Regions from separate parts of the Trinickia sp. EG282A genome, predicted to be linked through region 1. Evidence: predicted binding sites of a transcription regulator. Region 1 holds the regulator's gene; the other holds the start of a gene.
What was found. Region 1 encodes HrcA, which represses chaperone genes, less so after heat shock. Its sites were predicted from a motif close to TTAGCACTCNNNNNNNNNGAGTGCTAA; they were not measured.
Positions count from the first base shown of each region.

Region 1 (3,861 bases):
CTTCCGGGCGCATCAGCAACTGATGCGCGTGCTGGCCGTGGATATCGACGAGCATCTCGCCGACCTCGCGCAGTTGCGCGAGCGTGGCTGCCGTGCCGTTAATGAACGCGCGCGAGCGGCCGTTGGCGTCCACGACGCGGCGCAAGAGGACCGTCGTCGCCTCCGCGCCGTCGGGCTCGCCGCCCGCCAAGGCCTGCTCGTCGAGCCAGCGCGACACCTCGGCGCTCGCCGAGAATTCAGCCGTGATGTCGGCTCGGGTCGCGCCCGTGCGGACGACGTCGACATCGGCGCGCGCACCGAGTGCGAGCGCAAGCGCGTCGATCAGGATCGACTTGCCGGCGCCGGTTTCGCCCGAAAAAACCGTGAAGCCGCGGTCGAATTCGAGATCGAGCGCGGCGACGATGACGAAGTCGCGTATCGAAAGGTGGCGGAGCATGGGAGCGTTTTGACTTCGAGTTCGTGGGGCGGCCATGCGCGGCCGGCTAGGGTTGGATCAAAACTTACCTCGGACCGGCATCGCATATTTGCAAGTGGGTGCCATAGGGGCGCCGGACGCCAAGGACGGAGCAGGGCAGATCGATCTGGCGATGCGGTCAGAGCGAGGCATCGTCGTCTTCATCTTCTTCGGCGGCGCTCGACGGATGCTCGTTCCAGTGGAGCTTCTTGCGCAGCGTCGCGAAGTAGCTGTAGCCGACCGGATGCAGGAACGGCACGGTATGACGCGAGCGGCGCACTTCGATTGTGTCGTTGAGTTCGAGCGCCGTGAACGATTGCATGTCGAAGTTCGCGTTGACGTCGCGCCCGCCGATGATCTGGATGCGCAGCTTGCAGTCGTCCGGCAGCACGATCGGGCGGTTCGAGAGCGCATGCGGCGCGATGGGCACGAGCACCAGGCCCTGCAGCTGCGGGTGCAGGATCGGACCCTGGGAGGACAGCGCATAGGCCGTCGAGCCCGTCGGCGTGGCGACGATCAGGCCGTCCGAGCGTTGGTCGTACATGAACCGGCCGTCGACGAACACACGCAGCTCGGCCATTCCCGAAAAGCCGCTGCGGTTGACGACGACGTCGTTGAACGCCAGCGCGTGATAGATCGGCTCGTCGGCGCGTACGATGCGCGCCTCGAGCAGCGTGCGCTCCTCGCGCTCGTAACTGCCCGCGAGCATCTGCGGCACGCGTTGCTGCATCTCCGCGACCGGTATGTCCGTGATGAAGCCGAGCCGCCCCTGGTTGATGCCGATGAGCGGCGTCCGGTAGGGCGCGAGCTGACGCCCGATGCCGAGCATGGTGCCGTCGCCGCCGAGAACGACCGCAACATCGGCACGCGCCCCGATTTCGGCGGGCGTGAGCGCGGGATAGCCGGTCGCGCCGACCTCGCGTGCGGTATCGCCTTCGAAGACGACCTCGAAGCCGCGTTTCGCGATGCAGCCGGCGAGCGCCATCAGCGGCTCGCCGATGCCGGGCGTATTGCTGCGCCCGACGAGCGCAACCGTCTTGAATTGGTGACCCATTTCCATGCCGGCATTACACCATAGCTACGGTCTGTTTACATACGGAGGCTGGCCATGTTGCCCGGAGCGGCTGCTCGGGACGCGTTTCGTATGTAAGCGGACCCTGGGTTGAAAAAGCACCGCCTCGCGAGCTCGGACGGGCCCCGATCACCCTCGCCTCGACGCGCGCGGGTTCCGAGAAGATTCCTCCGCATTGATTTGTCGCTAGAATGATGTCGTGCCGATGACAGGCTGCCTCTCCGGCGCGAATCTTGCGGGCGCTGCGCCGCTCGCGGCGGCACGCCGGGCGGGAGGCGGCCAGCATGTCCGCGGGGGCGCGGACATGGGGCCATCGGCGTTCGTCTAAAATCTTGCGTCATGCTAGAACCACGCGCTCAGACTCTGCTGAAAACCCTGATCGAGCGATATATCGCGGAAGGTCAGCCGGTCGGCTCGCGCACGCTGTCGCGCTATTCGGGGCTCGAACTGAGCCCGGCGACGATACGCAACGTGATGTCGGACCTCGAGGAGCTCGGGCTCGTAGCGAGCCCTCATACTTCCGCTGGCAGGGTGCCGACGCCGCGCGGCTATCGTCTGTTCGTCGATACGATGCTGACCGTCGAGCCGGTTGCGGACGAGGAGGCGGTCACACGCGTGGTTGAAAGGACGCTGACGCCCGGGGAGCCGCAGAAAGTCATCGCGGCCGCGGCGAGCGTGCTTTCGAACCTTTCGCAGTTCGCGGGCGTCATCCTGACGCCGCGCCGCAGCCATATCTTCAAGCAGATCGAGTTCATGCGCCTGTCGGACAAGCGCATCCTGCTCATCATCGTCACCCCCGAAGGGGACGTGCAGAACCGCATCATGGCCACGCAGCGCGACTACACGCCGTCGCAGCTCATCGAGGCATCGAACTACATCAATGCGCACTTCGCCGGGCTTTCGTTCGATGAAGTTCGCCGGCGCCTGCGAGAGGAAATCGACCAGTTGCGCGGAGACATGACCGCGCTCATGCAGGCAGCGGTGACCGCCAGCACCGACGAAAGCGAGATGGGCGAGACGGTGTTGATTTCCGGCGAGCGCAACCTGCTCGAGGTGGCGGACCTGTCGTCCGACATGGCGCGGCTGCGCAAGCTTTTCGATGTATTCGACCAAAAGACGAGCCTCCTGCAATTGCTGGATGTATCGAGCCACGCCCAAGGCGTACAAATATTCATCGGCGGTGAATCGAATCTGGTGCCGATCGAACAGATGAGCGTGGTGACGGCGCCTTATGAAGTCAACGGCAAGATCGTCGGCACGCTAGGTGTGATTGGACCGACGCGCATGGCGTACAGCCGCGTGATTCCAATCGTCGACATCACCGCGCGGCTGCTTTCGACGGCCTTGAGCCAACAGTAAGCGCGCCCGCGGACGCTCGCCGCACGCTCCGTTCGCGAACGCCGACGCCCCTTGCATGATCCTTCGCACACGGCCTTCGCGCCATTGGCCAAATGGCCGAGTCGCCATGGCCGCAGCCCTCGCTATAATCGGTGGACCTGAACCGAGGCCGGCTCATACGGATACGGTCTCTCACCCGGCCCTGTCGATTGCCCATGCGTTTCGATCTCGAGCTGCCGTCGCAGCCTGCCGCGTCACACCGAGTCGCCGTCTTGCTGATGAACCTCGGCACGCCGGATGCGCCGACGGCGCGCGCGGTGCGTCGCTATCTCGTCGAATTTCTGACCGATCCGCGCGTCGTCGAAATTCCGGCGCTCGTCTGGCAGCCGCTGCTGCGCGGGCTGATCGCGCCGTTGCGCGCGGCGAAGGTTGCCAAGAAATATGCGTCGATCTGGATGCCGGAGGGCTCGCCGCTGCGCGTCTATACCGAAAGGCAGACGGAGGCGCTGCGGGCTCTGCTTCATTCGAACGGGTATCCGGTCATCGTCGACTATGCGATGCGCTATGGAACGCCAGGCATCGGCGCGATGTTGAATCAGCTCAAGCTCGCCGGTGCCGAGCGGGTGCTGCTGATGCCGATGTATCCGCAATACTCGGCATCGACGACGGCGACGGCGTTCGACGCCGCGTTCGCGGCCCTCAAGCGGATGCGCAACCAGCTCGAAGTCCGGACGGTCCGGCATTTTGCCGATCATCCGTCGTATATTCGGGCGCTCGCCGAGGAGGTGCGGCGGCACTGGGCCGCGCGCGGCCGCCCCGACTTTGCCACGGGGGACAAGCTCGTGTTGAGCTTTCACGGCGTCCCGAAACGCACGCTCGACCTCGGCGACCCTTATCACGAGCAATGCCGGCTGACGGCGGCGCTGCTCGCGAGCCAGCTTGCGCTGAGTTCGACCGAGTGCCTCGTCACTTTTCAGTCGCGCTTCGGCAAGGCGGA
Region 1 covers NZ_JBFRCC010000001.1:231,288-235,148, forward strand. Annotated here, with positions in the region: gene recN (DNA repair protein RecN) at 1-436, opposite strand, end outside; gene AB4Y31_RS01095 (NAD kinase) at 594-1,514, opposite strand; gene hrcA (heat-inducible transcriptional repressor HrcA) at 1,866-2,885, shown strand; gene hemH (ferrochelatase) at 3,080-3,861, shown strand, end outside.

Region 2 (3,861 bases), on a different contig from region 1:
AAGTGTGCGACGCGGTCGCGCAAGTCTGGCGCCCAACGCGCGATCACAAGATGATCGTGAATCTGCCGGCGACCGTCGAAGCCGCCACGCCGAATGTGTTCGCCGATCAGATCGAATGGATGGACCGCAATCTCGCCTATCGCGACAGCATCGTGCTGTCGGTGCATCCGCACAACGATCGCGGCACGGCCGTCGCCGCAGCCGAGTTGGCGCTGCTCGCGGGCGCGGACCGTATTGAGGGCTGCCTTTTCGGCAACGGTGAGCGCACCGGCAACGTCGATCTCGTCACGCTCGCGCTCAACCTCTACACGCAAGGCATCGACCCGAAGCTCGACTTCTCCGATATCGACGCGGTACGGCGCGTGGTGGAGCGCTGCAACGCGATTCCCGTACACCCGCGCCATCCTTACGCGGGCGACCTGGTCTTCACGGCGTTCTCGGGCTCGCACCAGGACGCCATTCGCAAGGGATTCGCGCAGCAGCAGAGCGACGCGCCGTGGGAAGTGCCCTATTTGCCGATCGATCCTGAAGACTTAGGCCGCAGCTACGACGCGGTAATTCGCGTCAACAGCCAGTCCGGCAAGGGCGGCGCGACCTATCTCATCGAACGCGGACTCGGTTTCGCGCCTCCGCGCAGGCTGCAGATCGAGTTCAGTCACGCGGTGCAGAAGATCGCCGACGAATCGGGAGCCGAGGTGACAGGTGAAGCGGTTTGCGAGCGCTTCAAGCATGAATACGTTGCTGTAGAGGGGCCTTGCTCGCGCATGGACGCGACGGTGCGTTGGCACCGGCGCGAGGTGGCACGGATCGCGCAAGGCGAGAACGATGTCCAAGCCACCGTCGAAGCGCTTGCGCGGGCGCTTGGGAGCGCTGCGCCGCGCGCGGTCGAGCTTTGCTCGTTCGAGGCGACGCCGAGGGCCGGCGGCGGCTGGGCCGCGTTTGTCGGCTGCAGGGTCGCGGGCGAGCCGTTGCGCCACGGCGTGGGCATCCACGCCGATGCGGCAACGGCCGCGGCCGACGCGCTCATCAGCGCCATGAATCGATTCGATTGGGATAGCGACGAGCGACAGGCAGCGGCATAAGGCTGACGCGCGACGAGCTCATGCAAGCGAGCCGGCAGGGAAGAGGAAGACGAAGACCGGAGGGACGATAGCGTAGGCGAGCCCGCCGGTCTCACTCGAGCGCGCAGCGTGTCGCGTGCCATGCGACAAGACGCCACTGGCCGCCTTCCTGAGTCTGGATGGCCGTATAGGCGATCGGATAGAGCAGCGCCCCGCTGTTCGCCTCCATCTCGAAGAGCGCGCGCCCCGTGACGACACAGGTCTCGCTGCCGACTGGCAGGACCTCCTGCGATTGAACTTCGATCTGCCGATAGCGGCGATGGCCGGCCGAGATTGCATCGATGAACTGCTGCTTCGTCTCGCGCTTGCCGTTCGTATGCACGAAGCTCGCATTATCCGAGAGCAACTCGTTCAACAACGGAACGTCGCCGTCGACCATCGCGCGAAAGCGGTCGCGCTCCAGCACGCGAATCGCCTCGATTACCTTTGCCGCCATCGCTCAGCCCCCATGCGCATGGACGCCCGCGGGGAGCATCCTTGTCGGGGCTCCGGGAGGAAGCCCCTTTGGAGGCGCCGCATGGGTATCCGCGTCAGAAGTTGTACTGCAAATATAGCTGGCTGAAATTTATACCAGGATTCGGCTCTTTGATACCGGCATTCGAGATATGTTGAAAACGCAGCCCGGCCTGGTATTGCTGATGGCTGCCGAACTGCGCGCCCACGCCGACGATCTCGGTGAACTGGAAGGCCGTCCCGAGTCGATAGTCGTCGTTGACGGTGGGATGCGTGAGCCCACGCACGCCCGCGCCCGCTTCGATGTATGGTCTGATGGCGCCCGAGTCCTTGATGAAGCGCACGAGCGGATTGACGCCCAGTTCATAGACGTCGTTGCGTGAAGTGCCTTCGCCCGAGTGCCAGTAGGCGACGTGTGCTTCGCCGATCAGCGCGAAATGCCAACCGCCGATGTACCACCAGCTGATGCCCGGGTCCCAGACCAACCCGAGATCCACTTTGTCGACTTTGTGCTCCCCCAGCCCTCCGGCTACCTGCACGCCGAACGAGTCGGCCCGGGCTGCCGCCGAGCAAAGGAAGAGGACCGCTGCCGCGCCGGCCAGCAGTGCGTGGGGGCGCGAGTACCGGTTCTTGTTGTCGAGCATGTGTCAGTCTCCGAAAGACTCCGTTGAAGGTCGCGGGGCCCCGGAAAAAGGATACGGGGACGAATCGCCACGCCGCGAAATATTACGGTACTTGAGATCTCGCAATCATTCAGCGCCACGCAAAACAGCATCTCGCAAAACGACGGTTGCCAGCCGGCGCCGCAACGCGATTGCGCCCTTTTTGCGTTCCTTTTGCGCGCTGCAGGGCCCCGAGGAGAAGAGTATCATCACTATTGAAACAGTAGATTTGATAGCTACAAGGGAACTTAGGCCGAATGAGCTACTCCAATACTTAGCAGTCGGCTCCCTGGAGTGCTAATATCCCCGAGGAGTCGCATTCGTGACTGAGCAGTCCGCAGTCTGATTTCAAGGAGTTTGCTACGTGAGCAATGCACTGACCCTTCCGAGCCCGCTCGCCCAGGCGTCCGCCACGGCCGCTTCGGCAGGTGCTCTGACGCTCGCGCCTTCTTCGATGCTGCCCGGCCAGCTTGGCAACATCGACGCCTACATTCAGGCGGTCAATCGGATTCCGATGCTGACGGCAGCGGAAGAGCGCCAGTACGCCAACGAGTACCGCGAGCACAACAACCTCGAGGCGGCGCGCCGCCTCGTGCTCTCGCACTTGCGTCTCGTCGTATCGATTGCGCGCAACTACCTCGGCTATGGTCTTCCGCATGCGGACCTGATCCAGGAAGGGAACATCGGCCTCATGAAGGCCGTGAAGCGCTTCGACCCGGAGCAAAACGTACGCCTGGTGTCGTATGCGATCCATTGGATCAAGGCAGAAATCCACGAGTACATCCTGCGCAACTGGCGCATGGTGAAGGTGGCCACGACCAAGGCGCAGCGCAAGCTCTTCTTCAACCTGCGCAGCCATAAGCAGGATCTGCACGCGTTCACGCCCGAGGAGATCGACGGCCTCGCCAAAGAGTTGAACGTGAAGCGCGAAGAGGTCAGCGAGATGGAAACGCGCCTCTCCGGCGGCGACGTCGCGCTCGAGAGCCAGGTCGAGGATGGCGAAGAAACGTATGCGCCGATCGCCTACCTGACGGATCCGCACAGCGAGCCGACGGCCGTCTTGGCTGCGCGTCAGCGCGACAAACTGCAGACGGACGGGATCGCGCAGGCGCTCGATTCGCTCGACGCGCGCAGCCGCCGCATCATCGAAGCGCGCTGGCTCAACGTCGAGGACGATGGGTCCGGCGGCTCGACGCTGCACGAACTCGCAGACGAGTTCGGCGTCTCCGCCGAGCGCATTCGCCAGATCGAGGCAAGCGCGATGAAGAAGATGCGCAATGCGCTGACCGCCTACAAGTAATCGAGCCATCGCGCGGATGCCGATCGCGATCGATCGGCATCGTGTTGCGGATCGCATCCCGCCGCCTTTCGAAGCGGCGGGATTTTTTTAGGCGGGCTGCGGCGCCGGTCCGCCCGGCGCAGCCAGGCGCGTCGACAATACCGAAGCGTAGCGTTGGGCCGCCGGCCCGCAAACGAGATGGAACGTGTCGCCCGAGACCCACGCGACGTCGAGCAAGCCTAGCCGCTGCCGGTCGACGGCGGATGCGTCGCGCACGACGACACGCAGCCGCGTTTGAGCGATCGCGTCGAGCGAAACGACGTTCGTCGCACCGCCGAACACGGCC
Region 2 covers NZ_JBFRCC010000002.1:704,425-708,285, reverse strand. Annotated here, with positions in the region: gene leuA (2-isopropylmalate synthase) at 1-1,082, shown strand, start outside; gene AB4Y31_RS11115 (nuclear transport factor 2 family protein) at 1,174-1,557, opposite strand; gene AB4Y31_RS11110 (acyloxyacyl hydrolase) at 1,652-2,218, opposite strand; gene rpoH (RNA polymerase sigma factor RpoH) at 2,601-3,536, shown strand; gene nagE (N-acetylglucosamine-specific PTS transporter subunit IIBC) at 3,624-3,861, opposite strand, start outside.
Region 2: the regulator HrcA is predicted to act here: its motif matches at 2,511-2,537, upstream of rpoH (RNA polymerase sigma factor RpoH).